Pyxidicoccus xibeiensis: one gene and its partner. The protein of the gene in region 2 interacts with the protein of the main gene of each other region in a pairwise test. Links are inferred from orthologs where the notes say so. Each region holds a gene or a part of one and is shown on either strand. Other genes may lie near its edges. The genes, in order: dnaA and dnaB.

The links.
Region 1: the proteins of dnaB (region 2) and dnaA interact in binary tests that used the Escherichia coli proteins (3 or more experiments, as listed by UniProt). The link is inferred for Pyxidicoccus xibeiensis from one-to-one orthologs.

What each region holds. Positions count from the first base shown.
Region 1 is NZ_JAJVKV010000001.1:1,768,469-1,784,565, reverse strand. Bases 7,204-10,032 are described here. They hold dnaA (chromosomal replication initiator protein DnaA), read left to right. Parts: upstream 7,204-7,856; coding sequence 7,857-9,209; downstream 9,210-10,032. Other genes in these bases: LXT23_RS07130 (HEAT repeat domain-containing protein), read left to right, coding at 9,362-10,032; LXT23_RS07140 (imm11 family protein), read left to right, coding at 7,204-7,601. In the rest of the region: LXT23_RS07180 (collagen-like protein), read right to left, coding at 1-1,448; LXT23_RS07175 (hypothetical protein), read right to left, coding at 1,571-1,798; LXT23_RS07170 (hypothetical protein), read right to left, coding at 1,845-2,669; membrane protein insertase YidC, read right to left, coding at 2,666-4,486; membrane protein insertion efficiency factor YidD, read right to left, coding at 4,536-4,754; rnpA (ribonuclease P protein component), read right to left, coding at 4,751-5,173; rpmH (50S ribosomal protein L34), read right to left, coding at 5,186-5,338; LXT23_RS07145 (AHH domain-containing protein), read left to right, coding at 5,694-7,022; more of LXT23_RS07140, read left to right, coding at 7,032-7,203; more of LXT23_RS07130, read left to right, coding at 10,033-11,209; LXT23_RS07125 (MXAN_5453 family MXYO-CTERM-anchored protein), read right to left, coding at 11,306-13,186; LXT23_RS07120 (CBS domain-containing protein), read right to left, coding at 13,384-13,836; LXT23_RS07115 (DUF2267 domain-containing protein), read right to left, coding at 13,883-14,365; LXT23_RS07110 (secretin and TonB N-terminal domain-containing protein), read right to left, coding at 14,563-15,090; LXT23_RS07105 (DUF4382 domain-containing protein), read left to right, coding at 15,312-16,097. UniProt on the Escherichia coli protein: Plays an essential in the initiation and regulation of chromosomal replication. Binds in an ATP-dependent fashion to the origin of replication (oriC) to initiate formation of the DNA replication initiation complex once per cell cycle.
Region 2 is NZ_JAJVKV010000005.1:794,844-801,822, reverse strand. The notes cover bases 4,019-6,951. They hold dnaB (replicative DNA helicase), read left to right. Parts: upstream 4,019-4,767; coding sequence 4,768-6,135; downstream 6,136-6,951. Other genes in these bases: thiD (bifunctional hydroxymethylpyrimidine kinase/phosphomethylpyrimidine kinase), read right to left, coding at 6,280-6,951; LXT23_RS25750 (LytR/AlgR family response regulator transcription factor), read left to right, coding at 4,019-4,667. Also shown: rpsF (30S ribosomal protein S6), read left to right, coding at 3-470; rpsR (30S ribosomal protein S18), read left to right, coding at 522-944; rplI (50S ribosomal protein L9), read left to right, coding at 972-1,415; LXT23_RS25760 (acyltransferase family protein), read left to right, coding at 1,589-2,758; LXT23_RS25755 (sensor histidine kinase), read left to right, coding at 2,767-3,894; more of LXT23_RS25750, read left to right, coding at 3,891-4,018; more of thiD, read right to left, coding at 6,952-6,979. UniProt on the Escherichia coli protein: The main replicative DNA helicase, it participates in initiation and elongation during chromosome replication. Travels ahead of the DNA replisome, separating dsDNA into templates for DNA synthesis.

The DNA of each region.
Region 1 (16,097 bases), on a different replicon or contig from region 2:
TACGGGCAGACGCCCTGGGCCCCCGGCGCCGTGTAGAACTCGTCGTGCGTGTTCACGCAGACGAGCGAGTTGTTGATGCTCACCAGCGTGGCCGGACCGCCCGCCAGCATCGAGGTGCCGATGCGCACGTCGAAGCCCCGGACGGCGCGCACGCTGTGCGTGGTGCCCGTGAGCGTCGAGCCCTGGAACGTGGCGCTGTAGCGCGTGTCGGTGGTGTTCGCGCTGTCGAAGCCGAGCGACTCCGTGGCTCCGGTGCCGCTGAGCACGCTGTTGCGCGCGGAGACGTGGGCGAACTCCGCGTAGACACCCGCCGCGAAGGCACCGCCGCGCGCCACGCCCTCCACCCCGGCCATGGCCACGGTGCCCGCCGCGTACACGCCGTAGTTGTGCTGCGAGCCCGTCGCGCTGGCAGTCACGTTGCGCAGGTAGACGGTGCCCCGCAGCGTCAACACGCCGGTGGCGAAGTCACCGCCCTTGCCCTCGGCGTAGGACTCCATGAGGTTCAGCGAGCAGTCCGTGCAGCGAAGGCCCCCCGCGACGCCCGCCGGGGGGCTGTTGGCGAAGGCCCGCACGTTCTCGAAGGTGCCCTGCGCGTTCCTCATGTTGATGCCGTACGTGACGGACGTGCCGTTGTTCGCCACCGCCACCACGTCGTGCAGGTCCAGGAACGGCGCGGTGCTGAAGATGGCGACGGAGCTGTCGCCACCGCCGGTGTTCATCACCGTCAGCCGCGTCAGCAGCACGCCCGAGGCCCCCACCACGGTGCCCTGCGTGGCGGCGGAGGAGCGCACCACCGTGGCGTCCTCCCCCGAGCCCTCCAGGAACACGTCCTGCTTGAGCTGCAGCGGCGTGGCGCCCACGTCGTAGATGCCGGGCTCCAGCTTCACCACCCACGTCTCCCCGGCGCCCACGGTGATGCCGTCAATCGCGGCGCGGAGCGCGGTGCCACCCTCGGCCGGCGTCGCCCCCGCGGCCACCACCACGATGCGCTTGTAGTCGAGGCCACTCGGCCCGCGCTCACCCGCCGGCCCCGGAACACCCTGCGGACCCGTCGGGCCCGCGGCACCCTCGGGCCCACGCTCACCGGTCTCGCCGCGCTCCCCCGCCGCGCCCCGCTCGCCCTGGGGACCGCGCTCGCCCGTCGCGCCCATGGGGCCCGGGAGGCCGCGCTCGCCCTGGAGCCCCTGAGGCCCCTGCGCGCCACGCTCACCCGCGGGGCCCATGAGCCCCTGAAGCCCCTGCTCACCGGCGGCACCCGCGACGCCCGGCTCACCCGGGAGTCCGCGCTCACCGGCGGGGCCCTGCTCCCCACGCTCACCGGCGGGGCCCGTGGGGCCGCGCTCACCGGCGGGCCCCTGGGGCCCCGGGGTTCCGCTCTCCGCCTCCTTGCACGCGGTGAGGGACAGGACGAGCGACAGCACGGCACGGCGAACGAGGCGACTGCTCACGGAAACACTCCAGGCGGGTGTGGAACACCAGACACGTTCCCGCATGGAGATTTCAGCGGGAAGGGGCTCCCAGTCATACGGAGCCGCACTTCCCCTCTGGCACTGGGTGGAACCCGACTCGCCTAACGCGGCCCCATCGGGGGCGTGGAGCCGCGAGCGGCCTTCTCCACGGCCTCGCGGTTCTCCTCGATGTAGCGCTCCACCGCGGCGTCCTCGAGCTCCAAATCGCGCAGCACGCCCGGGTAGACGAAACGGAAGGCGGGAGACTCCTCGTCCCCGCGCAGGCGGAAGCTCATCTTCAGCACCGCCGCGCCGTACAGCTTGTCCTTGAGAGCTTTCGCCTTGCCCATCCCTCTTCTCTCTTCCAGCGACCCGGCGAGTGCGGCGCGAGCGCGCTCACTCGTCGAAGTCGTCCTCGTCGTCGTCCGGGAGCAGGGCCCGCTTGGGCAGCGGAGCCGGCTTCTCCGGCGTGAAAACCACCCGGCGGTTGCGACCCTCGCCCTCCGCCGTCACCTTCACTCCACCCACTCCTTCTACTGCCCTGACGACGCGCGCGCGGTCCTCCAGCTTCATCGCGGCGAGCGCATAGAAGCGCCCCAGGCTGGCAGACTTCTCCGCGAGCTTGCGGGCCGCCTCTCGCAGCGCGGCATCCTCCTCCACCGTCATGGAGCGCTCGTCGGAGTCCACCTTGGTCACCGGGGCAGACCGGGCGGGCTGCGCCTGTGCGCCCCGCTGCTGGGCCTGCGCCGCCTTCACGGGCGCCTGGGCGGCCGCCTGGGGAGCAGGGCGAGGAGCGGCGGGAGCCGGCGCGGCCTGGACCGGAGCGGGTGCCGCAGCCTGGGCCGCCTGGGGCTGCTGCGGCTCGCGGCGCTGGCGGGGCTCCGGGTGGGCGCCCGCGCCGAGCACCACCCAGCGTCGCTCCACGCCGGGCCGGTGCATCATCTTGTTGAGCAGGAACTGGAGCGAGTCGACCACCTGGCTGCGCCGTCCGTTCTCCACGCCGGGGGGCGGGCCCGCCTCGAAGTGGAGGGCCACGGAGAGGTTGCCATCGGCGGCGTCCTGCATCTCCAGCCGGGCGGGGAAGCCCATCAGCCCGAGGATGTCGCCGAGGAGCTGCTCCACCCGGGCCCGGAACTCCGCCGAGGCGCCGGGGTTGGACGCCGGTGCGCCAGGGTCCGAAGCCCCTGGCGGCTGCTGAGGTGCCTGCTGCTGCTCGCTCACTTGCGTCTGCCTCCCGCCGCCGCCACCGCTGGCGTGCCGCCGCCCGTCTGCGGCTTGTTCCGGTCCAGCCACTTCCGCAGCCCGTACTGCTGGGCAATGGAGAGGATGTTGTTGGTGAAGATGTAGAGCGACAGGCCCGCCGGGTACTGCAGCAGCGTCAGCGTGAAGATGACGGGCAGGAACCAGGTCATGATTTTCGCCTGGGTCGCATCCATCATCTGCGGCTGCATCTTCTGGGTGATGACCATGGACACGCCCAGCGCCAGCGGCAGCAGGTACGTGGGGTCCTTGTAGGTCAGGTCGCGCCAGATGGGGCCGATGAAGGGCTCGCCGTAGATGTCGAAGCTGTTGCGCAGCGCCGTGAAGAGCGCAATCCACACGGGCATCTGGATGAGCAGCGGGAGGCACCCGCCCAGCGGGTTCACCTTGGCCTCCTGGTACAGCTTCATGATTTCGAGGTTCTGCTGCTCGCGGTTGTCCGCGTGCTTCTTGCGAATCTCCTCCATGCGCGGCTGGAGCTTCTTCACCTCTTCCATGCTGACCATGGAGCGGTAGGTGAGCGGCAGCAGCACCATCTTCACCACCACCGTGAGCAGGATGATGGCCACGCCCCAGTTGCCGGTGAGGCCGTGGAAGAACTTCATGACGGCCAGCAGGATTTTGCAGATGACGGCCCAGATGCCGAAGTCGATGGTGTCCTCGAGCCTCGGGTGGAAGGCCGTGTCACCCAGGCTGGCGGCCTGGCGCAGCGGGGCGCCGGGCACCACGCCGAGCAGGTCCGGGTCCTTGGGGCCCAGGTAGCCGCCGAAGCGCAACGTCACCGTCTCGCCGGCGGCCACCGTGAGCGGGAAGGACGCCGTCACCGTGCGCGCGGTGGGCGTGGCGGTGAGGGTGCAGGAGCCCTGGCGGGGGCCCTCCAGCGGGTAGAGCGCGGAGAGGAAGTACTGCTGGTCGATGCCGAAGTAGTGCACCGGGCCGCGGGTGTCCTCGGCGTCGGGGGCGTCGTCGCCGGGCACCATCTTCTGGAGCTCCTCGCCCACCCAGCACGCGGAGCGGCTCTGGTTGCCCACGCCTCCGAAGAAGGAGGGCGCGTGCTCGAAGTTGGGGTCGATGGCGCGGCCGTAGTGCACCTGGAGGTCGCCGCTCTGCGGCTGGCCGGAGGTGTTGCGCACCTGGAGGGTGTACGTGAGCTCGAAGCCCTCGCGCGGCCACTTCAGCGTCTTCACGACCTCCCACGGGCCCTGGCGGCCGGTGAAGGTGAGGCCCTCGGCGGCGCCCTCGGCACCCTCCGTCACGGTGAAGCGCGTGTCGGCGGGCAGGGGGCTGGCGCCCTGGATGGAGACGGCGAGCGGCAGCGGCTGGCCCGGCACCGGCTGCGCCAGGTTCATCTGCGGCGCGGGGGGGATGTCCTTGCCGATGAGCTTCTCGAAGCCCTGCTGGACGCTGAGCTCCTGCTGCTCGCGCATCTTCGAGCCCTGGAGCACCGCGGAGGTGAGGCCGGCGCCTCCGGACGAGAAGGCGTAGTGGACCTCCGGGCGCTGCAGGTCCACCTGGCGCGCGGGCGGCGGCGGGGCGTCTCCGGCGGCGACCGCGGGGGTGCCTCCGTCGGCGTCGGGCGGGAGGGCGGCCTGGGCGGGGCCGGCGTCTGCGGGGCCGGCGACGACGACGCCTGCGTCCGCGCCACCTTCCGCTCCGGGAGGAGGCGGCGTGGGGGCGAAGAAGAAGGTGTAGACGGCGGTGGCCGCGAACGAGAGGGCCAGGGCGGCCAGCAGTCGCTTCTGCGAATCGTTCGACTGGGGCGAGAGCGGATCGTTCATAGACTCCCCCCTCCGAGAGGGAGAGGGCGGCAAGGGGTGGAAGCCCCCGTCACGGCACCGGGTCGATGCCGCCGGGGTGGAAGGGCTGGCAACGGAGCAGCCGCCAGAGGGTGAGCCAGGAGCCCTTGAGGCCTCCGTGCTTCTCCAGCGCCTCCATGGCGTAGGTGGAGCACGAGGGATGGAACCGGCAGACCTTCGGCAGGAGCGGGCCGAGGAACTTCCGGTAGAAGCGGATGGGCAGGGAGATGACGAAGGCGAGCGGGCTCATCGGGGAGGCTCCTTCGGCTTCGTCTCCGCGGCCGGCGGGAGCCGCTGCAGCTTACGGGTGACACCGTCGAAGGCACGCGACAGCTCCGGGAAGGACGCCTCCTTCGCGGAAGAGCGCACCACCAGCACCACGTCCAGGCCGGGCGGCCATTGCGTGCGCCGCTTGCGGAACAGCTCACGTAAGACTCGCCTCAAGCGCGCGCGCACCACGGCGTTGCCCACCTTGCTCGACACGGTGAGGCCAACACGGGAGTACGACCGGCCATTGCGCTTGATGAGCGCCAGGAGGCAGTCCGAGGGCACCTTCTGCCCACCTTCCTGGACCTCCAGGAATTCGCGCCGTTGAAGCAGGCGCAGGGCCTTGGGGAAGCGTTGGTCTGCCGGGCCTGACTGGCCCGGCGTCGCACCCTCGGCCCTCACACGCAGGCTCGCTTACTTCTTCGCGGCGGACACGACGAGCCGCTTGCGGCCCTTGGCGCGGCGGCGCTTGAGGACATCACGGCCGCCCTTCGTGGCGTTCCGCTTGCGGAACCCGTGGGCGCGATTGCGGCGGACCTTCGACGGCTGGTACGTGCGCTTGGACACGGCTCTAACTCCTTGATGATGGCGGCGCCTCCTACCGCTCCGGCGCGACCTGAACTGGGGAAAGGGGCGGGTCCGTAACCCTCTTTCCAGGGTAAGTCAACGTTGGATCACCTGGACCCTTCCCAGAATCCCTTCTGATCCGGCGAACAGCCGGGCTGGAGTGGGTGGGTGTGGGTCTGGGTGACCCTGCTGGCTTGGACGGCCACCGGAGCAACGCTCGATGCGGTCGGTTTAATCGCATGCGTCGGGAGGCTCATGAGGGCGGGCTTCGACGAGCTTCGTCCGCATGTCAGGCATTCCCTGTATTTCCTGCGCATGCCCGTCTTCTGGCGGGCGCTCACGCCGGGGAATCGCCATGACAGCGCGCTGGGCCCTACCGCTTGGATTGCTGCTGGTGGCTTCAGGCTGTTCGGCCACCCGCCTCGTCCACCTGGAAACCGGTCAGGACTCCTTCGTCGTCACCCCGCACGAAGAGGAGGAGGCCGAGCTGGAGGAGGCCGAACTCGACGACGAGGAGTTCAAGGCGGCCGTGGTGGAGCTGGCCAGGGACGTGCGGCCCTTCCAGCACCCGATGCGAGAGGCGCGAGCGCTCTTCGGCGTCCCCTCCCGCAGCGGCGTGTACCGGTACGAGCACCGCAGCCGGCGGCTCTTCCCAGAGGACACGGACGGTCCACACCTCCTGGAGTCCTACGCGGACGACGAGCTGACGCGCGCCTACGGCCAGTGGTGCTCGCGGAAGCAACAGCCCGGAGACTGCCTGCGCCTGCTGGACGAGGGGCCCCTGCTGGCCAGCGACGGCAAGTACACGCTGGCCTTGGCCATTGCCATGGACTCGGTCTGGGAGGAGACGGCCGAGGCCCTGGAGGACATGGCGGACCCGCAAGCCCTCATGGCCACCCTCTCAGCCTCGGTGGCCATGTATCTGCTGCTCTGGGCGCTACCCGAGCCGGTGAGCAAGGGCCTGGCCGCCACCCTGACCGCCGTCGCCATTGCCTACCTGGGCGTGGACACGGTGTGGCGCCTGCTGGACGGGTGGCTGACCCTGGTGCGCGAGGTCGACCGGGCCACCTCCTTCGAGCAGTTGCAGGCGGCGGGTGAGGCGTACGGCGAAGTCCTCGGGGAGAACGCGGCGCGCGTCTTCGCGATGCTGGCCACGGCGGCCATCGGCAACACGGCGGGGCTGGCGGCGAAGTCAGCGCGGCTGCCGGGCTCCGCCCAGGCGGCGCTCGCGGTGGAGTCGCAGGCGGGCTTCCAGTACGCCGCCGTGGGCAGCGTGCGGTCGGTAGCGGTGACGGCCGAGGGATTCACCCTCGCGCTCGCGCCCAACGCGGTGGTCATGGCGAACCGCGAGCGGAGCCAGAGCCATCACCTGGCCACGGACAAGAACAGCATCTCCGCTGCGCGGGGCGGGCCCTGGACGCCGAGGTTCGAGAAGCTCTTCAAGAAGGCGGGGATGGAACTGGAGGACCCCGAGAACATCGTGGATGTCCCAGGCCACAAGGGCCCCCACCCGCAGGAGTACCATGCACTGGTTTTCAAACGCCTGAACGACGCGACGATTTCGTGCCGAACCGTGAATGCGTGCCGCAAATTGCTCACCGACGCACTCCGGGAACTGGCCGAGGAAGCAATTTCAGAGGGGACAGACATCCATCGACTGCTGACCCGGGGCAAGTCGCGATAAGAACGCTCCATGCCAGCTCGCTTCTTCGAACTCGCCGAAAACGTTCGATCTGGATACTGGTACCTGGACGACCCCTTGGACGAGCGCGGTCAGGAGATGGACAACCCTTACGTGTTCAGGGAGGGGCACCCTGTTCGTGTCGAAGGTCGTCTGACCATTCCCATTGCGCAACCCGGCAGGCCGTTGGACTTCTCCACCATGGGACTCAGCACAGCTCCCATCGTCCACGTCCGCATGGCGTCCATCTTCTCGGAGCTGGCGCCCAACGACGTGCAGCTCATCCCCGTGGACATCCAGGGTCACCCCGACCAGTACATCCTTCTCGTCGCCACCAGGCTCATTCGCTGTATCGACGACAAGGCCTCCAGGGAGGTGCGTTACTGGAAGCCCGAGCACGGGCAGCCAGAGCGGGTGGGCGAGTACCGCTCGGTCTCGGGGATGCGCATCGACACCTCGAAAGTGGGTGACACCCAGGTGTTCCGCACCTGGGGCTGGAACCTCGCCCTCATCGTCTCCGAGGACATCAAGACGGCCCTGGAGCGCGCGAAGGCCACGGGCGTGAAGTTCACCGAGGTGTAGCCCCCGCTGCAAAGCCCCGCGCTTTTGCAGACCGCACCCGGAGTCCGGGGCGGAATGATCCGCCCCCAGACCTTGGGGGGAGGGTGCCGGCGGCCCACAACCGTGCCGGGTCGGCATGGCCGTTGCCGATCAGCGGCGTCGGGAAAAGCACTCGGAAGTCCGGTGCTTTGAGCCGGTTGCTTGATCGACCCGGAACCGTCTGTTAGCACGGCCGAACCGCCCGCAGGCCCCTCGCTTTGCACGGTTGAGACACGCGTGAACGCCCTCGCCCAAGCCTCTTCTCCACTCCCAAGTGCTGGAATTATCTGGGCCCGGATGCTGGAGGCGATCCGCTCCGAGAAGTTCGACTACGCGCTCCGGTGGCTCGAGCGGATGCGCCCCCTGGAGGTCCGCGACGGCACCCTCGTGATGGGCGTGCCGGATCGCTTCTTCCGCGACTGGGTGGATGATCACTACCGCCCCATGCTGGATGCCCACCTCTCCCGGCAGGGTGACGGCCTCGTCACCGTGGCCTATGAGGTCGTCGAGGGCCTGGAGCCCGACCCGAGCCTCCCACCCACACCGACAGTCAAGGCGAGCTCGGCCCGCCCGGCCCGGCTGAACGGGCGCTTCATCTTCGACACCTTCGTCGTCGCGGACAGCAACCAGCTCCCGGCCGCCGCCGCCCAGGCCGTGGCCGACAAGCCGGGCCGCCACTACAACCCGCTCTACATCTATGGCGGCACCGGCCTGGGCAAGACGCACCTGCTGCAGGCCGTGGGCAACCACATCTGGGAGAAGGACCCGTCCCAGCGCGTGGTGTTCCTCTCCAGCGAGCAGTTCACCAACGAGTACGTCGAAAGCGTGCGCGAGCACCGCATGTCCGAGTTCCGGCGGAAGTTCCGCGAGGAATGCGACGTGCTGCTCATCGACGACATCCAGTTCCTCGGCAAGCGCGAGGAGACGCAGAAGGAGTTCTTCTACACCTTCAACACGCTCTACGAGCTGAACAAGGCCATCGTCCTCACCAGCGACACGGTGCCCGCGGAGATTCCCGGCCTGGAGGAGCGGCTGCGCAGCCGCTTCACCATGGGACTGATGACGGACATCCGCGAGCCCACCTACGAGACGCGCGTCGCCATCCTCCAGAAGAAGGCCGTGGCCGAGGGCCTGGACCTGCCCGACTCGGTGGCGCACTTCATCGCGAAGCACATCCAGAAGAACGTGCGCGAGCTGGAAGGCGCGCTGGTGAAGCTGTCGGCGGTGCACAGCCTGACGCGCCAGCAGGTGACGGAGGAGTTCGCCTCGGAGGTGCTGCGCGACATCCTCCCCGCCCAGCGCGCGGTGGACATCGAGGCCATCCAGCGCGAGGTGGCCCGCTTCTACAAAGTCACGGTGGAGGGCCTGAAGGAGGACCGCCGTCACAAGGCCCTCGCCCACGCGCGCCAGGTGGCCATGTACCTGAGCCGCAAGCTGACCAAGAGCTCCTTCCCGGAGATTGGCGCGCGCTTCGGCAAGGACCACTCCACCGTCATCTCCGCGGTGCGCAAGGTGGAGGGGCTCCGCGCGTCGGACTCCACCGTGCAGCGCGAGCTGGCCGAGCTGGAGCTGAAGCTCGGCGCGAACTGAAGCACGCCGGGGCCCGCCCCCGACATGGCGCGTTCCCAAGGGTGCGGCGCACCCCGGGTCCAGTCTGGGACTGAACGCCCCTACCCGCTCCGTCCCTCTGACGCGGGGCGTCGACAGCCAAGAATCCGCTGGGTGCGCGTATTCAGGATGTCGTGAGCCATCGCCTGAAGAGCCTGCTGCTGCTGCTCGCCGTGCTGGCGGGAGCGGGCCTGTGGCGGGTGGCCGACCGGCGAATGGGCGCGTTCCCCACGGAACCGCAGGTCACCCTGGTCACCTCCGAACCCCGGATTCCCAAGGAGGTCCGCCAGGGGGTGAAGGGGAAGGACCGGGTCCTCATCCCCGGCTGGCGATACCGGTATCTGTTCGACCTGGACACGCGGGCCATCGGCGGCGTCGCGGGCGAGCCCGACGTCCTGCACACCGGGTGGAGCGGCACGCTGGACCTCACGTACGCGGGCGCGGAGGGCGGACAGCAGCTGTTCCAGGGCCGGGTGGTGCTCACGCGGGTGGAGATGGAGCGGGGAGGGACGCAGGTGCTCGGTCCCGATGCCCAGCAACTGCTGCGCGTCATGCTCGAGCGGCCCGTGTACGTGGCGCAGGACACGCGAGGCCGGGTGCTGGCGGTGCACTTCCCTCCGACGGTGGACACGACGGGACGGCGCTTCGTGCGCGCGCTGCTCGCGGCGACCCAGTTCGTGGCGGAGGACGGCTCCACCTGGAGCACCGAGGAGTCGGACACCACCGGCGACTTCGAGTCGGAGTACCGCGCGGGAGGCAGCACCAACACGTACGTGAAGACGAAGCGGCGCTACCTGCGCTCGGCGGCTCCCGGCACTCCGCCGCGGCTGAAGGGACACCTGGCCTTCACGCTCTTCGAGGACGGCCACGTGAAGGAGGCGGCGGGCTCGGACGTGATGGAGGTGAGCGGGACGGGACGCCTCGAGACGCGGGTGGCGCTGACGGGCGTGGGCGTGGACCGCCAGCCCCTGTCGCTGGGGGACTTCCAGGCGGTGCGCTCGACGCTGAAGACGGAGCGGCTGGCAGTGGCGGAGCCGGCCGAGGCGAGCACGCCAGCCGGGGACAGACAGCTCGTGGGAGGCGCGACGTCCGCTGAGCTGCTGCGGCTGCTCGCGCGGGCGACACAGCCGCACGCGAGGGACGCGACACGCGCGCGGCTGGCGGCGCTGTTCCGGCTGGAGCCCGCCGAGCTGGAGCGCGCGACGCGCATGGTGCGGCAGGGCACGGCGAGTCCGGAGCTGGCGGGCCAGCTGCTGGAGGCGCTCGGGAGCGCGGGCACGCCGGAGTCACAGCGGGCGCTGGTGTCGGTGCTGGAGGAAGCACGCGTGCGCGCGGAGCTGCGGACGCAGGCGGCCCGGGTGGCGAGCCGCGTGCAGACGCCCACGCTCGCGCTGGCCGCGGCGCTGGAGCTGGCGCTGGACGGGGCTCGGGACGAGGAGGTGAAGAACGCCGCGGCGCTGGCGGTGGGCGCGGTGGTGAAGGGGCTGGAGCCCATGGAGCCCGCTCGCAGCCGTGAGCTGCTGGAGGGCGTGTTGAAGCGCTGCCAGGCCCGGAGCGTGGACCCCGTGGTGTGTCTGAAGACGCTGGCCAACGCCGGCTCTCCCCGGGGACTGGCGTATGCGAAGTCCTCGCTCCTGCATCCTTCGACGAAGGTCCGTGACGCCGCCATGGATGCGCTCCGGACGATTCCGGGAGCGGAGGCCGATGCGCTGCTGGATGAGGTGCTGCTGGGCGACCCGAGCCCGCGGGTCCGGACCCAGGCCGTGGCGGCGATGTCCCACCGCGTGGCCGGCCCGCACATGAAGGCCCTGTCGACGGCGCTGCGTCTGGACTCGAGCGCACAGGTGCGAATGGAAGTCGTGCGGCTGCTGGGAGGATTGAAGACCGTGGACGAGCTGGCCGTGGCGCTGCTGCGCGACGTGGCCGAGAACGATGTCTCCGAGGAGGTCCGGCGCCTCGCGGCCTCGATGCTGGCGGGGTAGGGCGCGCCGCCCGGGTGGGGCAGGGGGTGTGCCGGGCTCCCTCACGTGGAAGCCCGGCACACCGTGCCTCAAGCGAACCTCGAGCAGCCTGATGTCTCAGTCCCGCCGCGAGCCACGGCGGCGAGCCGAGGCGAACCGCGCCAGTCCCAGCAGCAGCCATGGCATGAACGCCGAGGCCTGCGTGGACTGACAGCCGCAGCCGCCGTTGTCCTCTCCAGGGTTGCCATTGCCCGCATCCGGAGGCTGACCGGTGCCTGCATCCGTCACCGGGCCGGCATCCGGCTCCTGCGTTCCCGCGTCCGCGCCTGCATCCTCACCCGCGCCCGCATCCGTGCCCCCATCCCCACCAGAGCCCGCGTCCGCGCCCGCATCCTCACCCGCGCCCGCATCCGTGCCACCGTCCTCGCCAGGGCCACCATCGGTGCCCCCGTCCTCGCCAGGACCTCCGTCCGCACCACCGTCCTCGCCAGGGCCTCCGTCCGCACCACCGTCCTCGCCAGGGCCACCGTCGGTGCCCCCGTCCTCGCCAGGACCACCGTCGGTGCCACCGTCCTCGCCAGGACCAGCGTCGGTGCCACCGTCCTCACCCGGGCCACCATCCACTCCACCGTCCTCACCCGGGCCACCATCCACTCCGCCGTCCTCACCCCGGCCACCATCCGCACCACCGTCCTCGCCAGGACCACCGTCGGTGCCACCGTCCGTCCCGCCATCCGACCCACCCGGCGGAGGCAGCGACGACTGCGCCACATAGATGGCCGTGCCCCACTCCACCTGGTCGTTGTCCGGCGGCGCCAGGCCCGCGGCAAAGGTGATGTCCCCCCGCGCGTTGATGAGCGGCCCACCCGCGAACACCGGGTTGCTCGGCGTCTCCTGGTCGACTCGCGCCGGCCCCAGGTCGGACGGGAGGATGTCGTGCTCGCTCACCACGCGCTTCAGCTCCACCCCGTCGCCCACCCACACCGCGCGCAGGCCATTGCTGTCGAACGCGCGGAAGACCACCAGCCCGCCGTCACTCAGGTCCGCCGGGAAGAACTCCACATCCCGGATGCCGCCCTGGCCGCCCTGCGCCACGATCCGGAGCTCCCGGCCCGTCCACAGGAACACCGTGACGATGTTCCGCTCGCTCGCGTCCCTCACCGTGGCCAGGAACGCCACCTGCCCGTGGTTGTTGAGCGCCGGCTGCACCGACGCGAAGCGGTAGATGGGCGACGCCGCATCCAGGTCCCGCGTCCGCGCGATGACCCGCGACGTGCCATCCGCGCTGAACACCCGCAGCTCCTGGAACCCCGTCCCGGGCGCCCGCGTGTCCCCCACGCCGGCAATCTCTCCCAGGTCATTGAGCGTCGGGGAGTAGAGGAACTCGAAGGGGCTCTCCGCGTCGACGCCCTTCTCCTTCGCCACCAGGGTCGCCACGTAGCCAGCCCCCTGCGGCGTCAGCAGCGCATACGCCTTGCCCACGCCACTGAACGTCACCCGCGCCCCCAGCTGGCCCACCTCGTTGAGCCACAGGCTCGACCAGTCCGACGCACCCGTGGGCTCGCGGATGACGCGCACCGGGTCCGGCGTCGCGGCGTTCAGCAGATACACCCCGTTGTCGGCCGCCCTGATTGCCCCCGTCACGGCGAATGCGATGTCTCCCCGCGAGTTGAGCCCCGGGTCTCCCGTGCGCGCGTCCTCGCCCAGGTCGGGCAGCAGGTAGAGGCGCCGCCCCATGCCGTCCCCGCCCCACCACACGGCGGAGCGTCCCTCGGGCGTAATCGACAGCCGGAAGGCCACCTGCCGGTCCAGCGTCAGCGGCACCTGGAGGCTCCCCGCGAGCAGGTTGCCCGGCTCCACGTTGTAGGCCCCGGACGCATTGCCCCGCAGGTTGGTGCGCGCCTGGAGCTGCGGCGTGTAGTCCGGCAGCTCCGCCCAGGCCGGCGCTGCCAGGGCGAGCGCTCCCAGCACGCCCCCGAGCCTCGGAAAGGGTCGCACACTCCACTTTGCTGTCGTGTCTCTCATGGATGTCTCCGCTGCCGGCTATTACGGGGAGGGTCGGACTTTACACCGTCGCCCTGTCGCCCCGAGCAAGCCTCCGGAGTTCCCAGGCTCCGGAGCTCCCAGGCTCTGGAGACACGAAGGGCCCGGTCCTCCAGCACGAGTCCCGGGCCCTGCCTCATGTGCCTGCCGCGTCAGTGGGTGACGGGCCCTGACGGCTCCTGCGTGGGCTCGGAGATGGCCTCCAGCGTCTGGCCGGCCTCGCGGCTGCTCAGCGCCTCCGCGATGTCCCCCAGCGAGATGATGCCCATCAGCCGCTTGTCCTCGTTCACCACGAGGATGCGGCGGATCTGCTCGTCCTTCATCTTCTGGGCGACCGTGTCGATGGCGTCGTCCTCGTAGACGTACTCCACCTCGTCCGTCATCGCCTGCGCCACCGTGCAGGTATTCGGGTCCATGCCCAGGGCCACCGCGCGCACCACGATGTCGCGGTCGGTGATGATGCCCGAGAGCTTGTCGCCGCCACACACCGGCATCGCGCCCACGTTCAGCGTCCGCATCTTCTCCGCGGCGTCCTTCAGCGAGGCGTTGGGGTCGATGACCTCCACGTCCTTCGTCATCACGTCCTTGACCTTCCTCATCATCATCTCGCGCTCCTTCTCTCGGTTTGGCCCGCCTTCGGTGATGCGCGACTCAGGCCTCGCGGGCCCAGAGCGCGCGCAGGTCGTTGGGAAGCTGGCCCATGACGTCCTCGGCCTCACCCTCGGAGATGTGCTCGCGCACCGTGGAGAAGACGGCGCGGCTGAGCCGCTCGGCCTCGTTCGGCGTGGTGTCCAGGTCCTCGGCCACCATGGCCAGGAACTGCTCCAGCTTGTACTTGCGTGGTGCCGTGCCCTGGTGCCGGGGGCACCGCTGCAACAGCTCCCTCACCTTGAGTGGCAGCTGTGCCTCCAGGTGCTTCGCCTCGGTGTCCATGAGGCGCTGCTCCAGCATGCACAGCACGGACTGCGCGGCCTTCTCCGCCAGCTCACGTCCGATGTTCGCCTTCTGCTCCAGGTCCTTCAGGAAGTGCGCATAGGTCTGCGCCGTACGGGACTCCCTCCGCTGTGCGCGGATGTCCGGAGTGCCGCCCCGACGCTCTCCCGCCTCCTCCTGTCCCTCGCGCTCGTTTGCCATCACTGCCCTCCTTGCTTTCGCTCTGCTCCCACGTGAGCGTGGGCACCGCACGACTCGCGGGCACCGGGCCACGCGAGCGCGCCCAGGAGACGGGCCAGGGAGCAAGCCACACACGGGAGCCGTCCTCTCGTGCGGAGGCTCGAGGGCACGCGGTGACTCGAGACGCAGTGGGTGGGCGAGCGCCAGGCGCTCCGCCCTCACTTCGGAGAGGGCAGGCTCACCGGCTCCACGTCGGTGACGATGAGCGTGTTGGTGCGTGCATCCACGCTGACGCGTCCGCGCGGGGAGAGCTGGGCCTGCACGTGTGGCAGCAGGTCCGCCGCGCGCGCGTGGCTCACGGGGATGAAGTACGTCCGCAGGGGTGCTTCCTCCTCGCGCGCCTTCTTCAGCGCCGTGCGCAGGGTCGCCTCTTCCTGGAGCTTGCGCAGCGGCGCCACCCGCATCACCTCGCCCTGCTGCTCACGGCCCAGTCCATGGGAGGCGAGCACCGTCTCCAGCGCCTGCCGCCAGGGCACGTTGCGCAGCTTCAGCGTCACCGTGCCCTGGACGTCTTCATCCACCACCAGGTTCAGGTGGCGCATGTCCGCGAGCATGCGCAGCACGTCGTGGAGGTCCGCCTTCACGATGTCGAGCGTCACGCGCGGGCCCTCGGACTTCGGCGACGCGGCGAGCGTGGGCGCACCCAGCAGCGCCAGCGCGAGCACGGCGGCTCGGATACGGGACATGGAAGGAACCTCCGGGAAGCAGTCTCCCGAGGATAGCGCGCACGCGGCTCACGCGTTCTGCCCATACCCGACGAGCAGGCGTCCGCCACGTGGCGTGAAGACTCCCACGGAGTGACCGGCTGTGTGCCTCCACGCATCGTGGCCGTTGCGCGCGGCGCCGGGTCTCCTGACCGCAAGCGGACGCGGCCAACGGGCGTCCCTCCCACCCCCCGAGTTCCCCCATGACTGCTCGTCTTCCCGCCTTCAGCGGCACCCTTCTGTCTACCCTCGCGCTCGGCCTGTCTGCCTGTGGTGGTGACGGCGCCAGCCTGCGCTTCACGGCGAACGAGCGCGCGGTGAGCACCTCCAGTGCGTGGATCAACGCCGCGGCCGAGTCGCCCCCGGTGCCCTCCACCGTGTTCCAGTCGAGCGATGGCACCGCCTTCACGCTCACCCAGGCACGCATCCACCTGCGCGACATCCGCCTGGACCTGCCCAAGGGCACGAAGTGCGGAGAGGTCAGCGGCCTGCTCGAGGGCGCCGAGTGCAAGGGCGGCGACAGCTCGGGAACCATCCAGGTGCCGGGCCCCATCGTGGTGGACCTGCTGACGGGCACGACGACTCCGGACCTGTCCGGGCTGCGCATCCCCGCGGGCAACTACAAGCGCATCGACTTCCGGCTGGAGGAGGCGAAGTCCGACGAGGTGGGCGCCACCGAGCCTCTGCTGGGCTACAGCTTCCTGGCGCGCGCGGACTTCACCCAGGACGGCGTGGCGCGGAAGCTGGAGATGCTCTTCAAGTTCAGCGAGGACGCGCGCTTCGAGTCCTCCACCGGTGTGGACGTGCCGGAGGGTGGCTCGCTCGTGGCGTTCCTCAAGCCGCAGGTGTGGCTGGAGGGGCTGCCCCTGGGTGAGTGCATCCAGGACGGCGACGTCGAGGTGGCCAACGACACGGTCCGCATCGACGGCAAGTCCGGCGGCAAGTGCAGCGACGCGGAGAGCACCGTGAAGAGCAACATCAAGCGCAGC
Region 2 (6,979 bases):
ACATGGCTGAGACGCAGGCCGCGACGCGGCTTCGTGAGTACGAGACCATCTTCCTGGTCAAGCCGGACCTGACGGACGACAACGTGGACAAGCTCAAGGAGCGCGTCCGCGGCATCGTTGGCCGTGAGGGTGGCAAGCTCCTCCGCTTCACGGTGTGGGGCAAGAAGAAGACCCTGTTCCCCGTGGCGAAGCAGCCCCGCGCCATCTACGTGCACGCCAGCTACCTGGGCGGCTCGAAGCTGGTGGCCGAAGTGGAGCGCAACCTCCGCAACCTCGACGAGGTCTCCCGGTACATCTCCGTGAAGATCGCGGACGAGGTGGACCCCGAGTCCCGCCCGGTCCTCGAGGACCTGAAGCTGGCTGGCGACGTGGAGGAGACCCGTCCGGGCGCTCCCCTCGAGCGCGAGAGCCCGTTCCGGAGCGAGGAGCCGGTTGGCGACGCTGAGGAGGATGCGACCGAGGAGGCCTGAGGCCTTCGCAGGTCAGCTCCCTAGGGACCATTCCAGGAATCGAGAACGCTCATGAGCAACGGAACTGAGAGCAAGACGGGTGCTGCCTCCGGCGGCCGCAGTGGCGGCTTCGGTGGCGGTGGCGGTGGTGGATTCGGTGGCGGCTCGCGCGGTGGTGACCGCGGCGGCGACCGCGGCGGTCGTGACGACCGTGGCGGCCGTGACGACCGCGGCGGCGGGATGGGCGGCGACGACGACAAGCGTGGTGGTGGCCGTGGCTTCGGCCGCAAGAAGGTCTGCCGCTTCTGCGCCGAGAAGAACGCCTCGGTGGACTTCAAGGACCAGGCGACGCTGAAGTACTTCGTCACCGAGCGCGGCAAGATCATCCCCCGCCGCATCTCCGGCAACTGCGCGAAGCACCAGCGTGAGGTGGCGGTCGCCATCAAGCGCGCCCGCGGCATCGCGCTCCTCCCCTACAACGCGGTGGTCGGCTAGCCGCCGGGTCCGCACAGGAGACTGAACATGAAGGTCATTCTGCGTGAGGACATCGAGAACCTCGGCAAGTCCGGGGAGCTCGTCACCGTGAAGGACGGCTTCGGCCGCAACTACCTGCTGCCTCGCAAGAAGGCGGTTCTGGCGAGCGAGCAGAACCTGCGCCAGCTCGAGCACGAGAAGGGCGTCATCACCGCCCGGAACGCCAAGCTCAAGGGCGCGGCCGAGGAGCAGGCGAAGAAGATCGGCAACATCAAGGTCACCATCAAGCGCAAGGTCGGCGAGCAGGACAAGCTCTTCGGCTCCGTCACCGTGCTGGACATCGCCGAGGCGGTCGCTGCCCAGGGCCAGACGGTGGACCGTCGCGCCATCCACCTGCCCGAGCCCATCAAGTCGCTCGGCAGCTACGAGGTGGAGCTGCGCCTGCACCGCGAGGTCGTGGCGAAGATCAAGGTCGAGGTCGCGGCCGAGTAGTCGTCGGCTGTACCGCTGAAGTCCGAAGGGCCGTCCGGGGAGACCCGGGCGGCCCTTCTCCTTTCCGGCGCCGCCCCCGTCGTCCGGCTGGCGCCGTCCCCGGTCCGTCCCGCGACATGTGCATGGAGGGCGGGCCGCGCGGTGCGTATCCCGGAGTGGAAGGAGGCTCTCCCATGAGCACCCCCACACTGCCCCGGTCCACCCCCGACGAGCACCACCCTGACCTGGACTGGCTCCGCGTCGTCGCCATCCTGCTGCTGCACCTGTTCCACACGGGGATGATGTTCAACACCTGGGACTGGCACGTGAAGAGCCCCCAGGCGCTGCCCGTGCTGGAGCCGGTCATGGAGGTGATGCACCACCTGCGCATGCCGCTGCTGATGTTCATCTCCGGGGTGGGCACCGCGCTGGCCCTGCGGCGGCGCACGCTGGGAGGCTTCGCCGCGGACCGCGCGAAGCGGCTCCTGTGGCCCCTCGTCTTCGGCATCTTCGTGGTGGTGCCGCCGCAGATCTACGTGGAGCGGCTGCTCCGGGGACAGTTCCAGGGGGACTACGCGGCCTTCTACCCGTCGGTGTTCGAAATCGTGCCCTACCCGGCCGGCAGCTTCAGCTGGCACCACCTCTGGTTCGTCGCCTACCTCTTCGTCTACTGCGTGCTGGCGCTGCCCCTCTTCGCGGCGCTGGCCACGGCGCGAGGGCAGGCCTTCCTCGCGCGGGCGGAGGCCTGGCTGTGCCGGGGGTGGAACGTGTGCTGGTTCTTCCTCCCGCTCGCGCTCAACGGGGTGCTGCTGCACGAGTACCCGACGACACACGCGCTGTTCGACGACCCGAGGACCTTCGGCCACTACGGCCTGCTCTTCCTGATGGGCCACCTCTTCGGCCGCTGCCCGCGCATCTGGGACGTCCTGGTGGAGCGCCGGCGCGTGCTGCTGGCCCCCAGCGCGGTGCTCTTCGTCATCATGGTGCCGGACAGCGAGTTTCCCCTCGTCTGGGAGATGCTCGGCGCCATGGCCGCCCTGTGGCTCTTCATCCTGACGGCGCTCGGCTGGGCGCGGGCGCGCATCCACGTCCGCCGGCCGTGGCTGAAGTACGCGCAGGAGCGGGCCTATCCCTTCTACATCTTCCACCAGACGGTCATCATCGTCGTGGGGTACCTGATGCTCACGCTGCCGGTGGGGCCGTGGGCGCTGCTCGGGCTGGTGCTCACCGTGTCCTTTGCCGCCACCTGGGCCCTGAGCGAGGCCGTGTCGCGCGTGGGCTGGCTGCGGCCCTGCTTCGGGATGAAGCCGCGCACGGCGCAGGCCCGGGTCCCCCGGACGGCGGAGGCGGGGCATACTGCGTGACGAAGCCCATGTCCCCCTCCCCTTCCGAGGACGCGCCAGTCTCCACCGCCGGCTGGCAGTGGCCACGCATCCGCGCCCGCCCGGCGCTGGCGCTGTTCTGCCTCTTCCTCGGCATCGGGCTGGTGAACGGGCTGACGGTCTGCCTGACCATCCTGGGCAATGGCGGCACCGTCCCGGGGCTGGAGCCCTTCCTCTGGGAAATCACCGGGGCGCTGGCGGTATGGGTGGTGCTCCCCGTGGCCCAGACGGCGGTCCTCAATGCGCCGGGGCCGCGCGTCGGCTGGGCCCGCTTCGGGGTCATCCATGTGGCGGGCTTCGCGCTCTTCACCAGCCTGCACATCCTGGTGATGGTGCCGCTGAGGTACCCGCTCTACCGGCTGCTCGGCTGGGGCGAGTACGACTATGGAGCCCTGGCGTTCCGCATCCCCATGGAGGTGCTGAAGGACGTCATCGCGTACTCGGCCGGTGCCACGCTGTGGAGCTTCGTCAACGACTGGCGGGCGCGGCAGGCACAGGCGCTGCGGGAGTCGTCGCTGGAGAGCGAGCTGCGCGCGGCCCGGCTCCAGGCGCTCACGGGACAGCTCCACCCGCACTTCCTCTTCAACGCGCTGAACACCATCAGCGCGGTGATGTACGAGGACCTGGCGCGCACGGACCGGATGCTGAGCGATTTGGGCGGACTGCTGCGCGCCAGCCTCGAGCGCCAGGAGGCGACGTGGACGCTCGCGGAGGAGCGCGCCCATGCCGAGCGCTTCGTCGCGCTGCTGACCGCCCGCTTCGGCGAGCGCGTGACGGTGCGCTGGGACATGGCGCCCGGGCTGGACGGCGCGCGCGTGCCCTGCTTCGCGCTGCAGGCGCTGGTGGAGAACGCGGTGAAGCACAACCAGGACCGGCGGGAGGCGCTGGAGGTGCGCATCCGCGCCCGTGAGGATGGCGCCGGGTGGAGGCTGGAGGTGGAGGACACGGGGCGCGGCTTCGCGGAGTCCTCTCCTGCGGCGGGGCCCGGCGTGGGGCTGACGCACCTGGAGCGCATCCTCGCGCTGCTGCACGGCGGGCGGGCGCGGCTGGAGCGCGGGCGTGGCCCGGAAGGCGGGGCACGTGTGTCGCTGTGGCTGCCTCGTGAGGTGACTGCATGACGCCCTTCAACGTGCTGGTGGTGGACGACGAGGCGCCCGCGCGCACCAAGGTGAAGCGCCTGCTGGCGGATGACAGTCGCTTCGTCCTCGCGGGCGAGGCCGTAGACGGGACGGAGGCGCTGGCGCGGGTGGAGGCGCTGCGCCCGGACCTGGTGGTGCTCGACGTGCAGATGCCCGGCCTCACCGGCTTCGAGGTGCTGGAGGCGCTGGGACCGGAGGGCTGCCCCGCAGTCATCTTCTCCACCGCGTATGACGCCTTCGCGCTCCAGGCCTTCGAGGCGCATGCGGTGGACTACCTGCTGAAGCCCTATGACGCGGGCCGCTTCACCCGGGCGCTCGACAAGGCCCATGCGCTGCTCGTCGGAGGGCGGACGGAGGCCGAGGCCGGCCGGCTCCAGGCCCTGCTGGACGGCCTGTCCCGGGCCTCGCCCTCGCGCCCGCTGGAGCGGCTGGTGGTGAAGGTGGGCGAGGCGTGGGTGCCACTGCGGCTGGACTCCGTGTGGCGCCTGTCGTCCGAGGACAAGTACGTGCGGCTGTACACGGACCAGGGCGAGCACCTGGTGCGCCAGAGCCTGCGCGCGCTGGAGGAGCGGCTGGACCCGGCGCGCTTCGTCCGCGTGCACCGGGGCGACATCGTCAGCCTGGAGGCCGTGGCGCGCCTGGAGCCTTGGACCCACGGCGACGGCATCCTCGTCCTCAAGAACGGCACCACGGTGGTCCTCAGCCGCACGTGGCGTGAAGTCTTCCTGCAGCGCTGGGGCATGGAGGGGTGATCCAGGGGGTAGAGCCGCCCCCCTCCACCCACCCGGTGCTACAGGTCTGTGGCAGAAAATTGGGCGATGTCAGGCACGCCTGTAGAGTGGGCAGGCAGCCATGGATAACGTCCTCGACATCAGAGAAGGCCGGCGGGTTCACGAGGATCTGGCCGCTGAGCGCGCGGTGCTGGGTGCCATCCTCGCGGACAACACGCTCACGGCCGCCGTCGGTGAGGTGGTCCATCCGGACGACTTCTCCAGTCCCGCGCACGCGCAGATCTTCGCGGCGATGCTCAAGCTGGACGGCCAGTCCAAGCAGGTCGACCACCTGACGCTGGCCGAGGAGCTGAAGGTCCTCGGGCAGCTCGTCGCCGTGGGCGGCCCCGCGTACCTGATGCGGCTGGACCAGGTGGTGCCGCTGGCGTCCAACGCCGTCCAGTACGCGCAGATCGTCAAGGACCAGGCCCTGCGGCGGCGCCTGGCCCACGTGGGCAAGGAGATTCAAGACCTCGCCAGCACCGAGACGGGCGAGCTGGAGGTGCTGCTCGACGAGGCCGAGCGCAAGGTGTTCCTCCTCGCGGAGAAGAAGCGCGAGGGCGACCTGCGCCCCGTCAGCGAGCTGATGGAGCAGACGCTCGACCTGCTCGACAAGATGAAGGCCGCGGCCACGGGCGTGACGGGCCTGTCCACGGGCTACATCGACCTGGACATGCAGCTCACGGGTCTGCACGCGGGCGAGCTCATCATCCTCGCGGCGCGTCCCGGCGTCGGCAAGACGTCCTTCGCGATGAACATCGCGGTGCACGCGGCGCTGAAGGAGAACAAGGCGGTCGGCATCTTCAGCCTGGAAATGCCCGCGGACCAGCTGCTGATGCGTCTGCTGGCGTCCACCGCGCGCGTGGACATGAAGAAGCTGCGCGGCGGCCGGCTGACGCCGCACGACGAGGAGAAGTTCCAGGAGATGGCGGGCGCGCTCTACAACGCCCCCATCTACATCGACGACTCGGGTGGTCTGTCCCCGTTCGACCTTCGCGCCAAGGCGCGCCGCGTGAAGCAGAAGGACCCGCGGCTGTCGCTGCTCGTCATCGACTACCTCCAGCTGATGCACCAGAAGGGCAAGGTGGAGAGCCGGCAGCTCGAGGTCGCCGAAATCTCCCGCGCGCTGAAGCAGCTGGCCAAGGAGCTGGAGGTGCCCATCATCGCGCTCAGCCAGCTCAACCGTAAGGTGGAGGAGCGCAAGGGCGGCAAGCCCATGCTGTCGGACCTGCGTGAGTCCGGCTCCATCGAGCAGGACGCCGACGTGGTGATGTTCATCCACCGCGAGGAGTCCGAGGAGGGCCCGGATGGCGCGCCGGCCCAGTCCTCCAGCACCGTCATCCCCGTCGAGCTCATCATCGCCAAGCAGCGTAACGGCCCGGTGGGCTCCATCGACCTGGTGTTCCTCTCCGAGTACACACGCTTCGAGAGCCGCACGCGCGGCGAGTAGCGACCGCGCGCCACGTCGTTCCCGCTCGCGAAGCCCCGCCCATGACTCGCGACCGGGCTCGCGGAGCGCCGCATCACGCGCGGCGCCATGAGCCCATCGGGGCGCCGCGCCCGTGCGCACGTAGCGCACCACCAGCCCTCGCCGCTACTCCGTACCCGTACGCAGGTAGCGCACCACCAGCTCGCGGGCCGCGCGCACCGCCGTGTCCAGCGTGCGTCCCCGTCCGAGCTCCGTCGCCAGCGCGGAGGCCAGCCGGCAGCCGGTGCCCCTCCGCCCCGGCGTGCGCGCCAGCCACTTCCCGTGCAGCACCCGCACCCGTGCCGGCGTGGCCAGCACGTCCGCCAGCCCCTCCACGTCCGGCAGGTGCCCGCCCTTCACCAGCACCGCACCAAAGCCGTACCGGGCCAGCGCGGTGGCGGCCTCCACGGCCTCATCCACCGTGCGGGCGACTGGCCGGCGCAGCAACCAGGCCGCCTCGTCCAGGTTGGGCGTGAGCACCACGCGCGGGCCCGCCAGCGCCAGGTAGCCCCGCGCGGACAGGCGCGACAGCGACTCTCCGCGCGACGTGCGCACCACCGGGTCCACCACCCACCACGCGTCCATGCCCGCGAGGGCCCTGCTCGCGGCGGCCAGCTGCGCGGGCCCGGGCACCATACCCCACTTCACCGCGTGCAGCGGCCCCAGCTCACACGCGGCGGCCACCTGCGCGGCCAGGATGCGCGGCGCGGACGCAAGCCAGGTGAACGTCGCGGTGCCCTGCGCCGTCTGCGCCGTGGGCACGGCTACCGGCAGCCCGCCCCGGGCGCGCACGGCGGCCACGTCCGCCAGCAACCCCGCCCTCCCC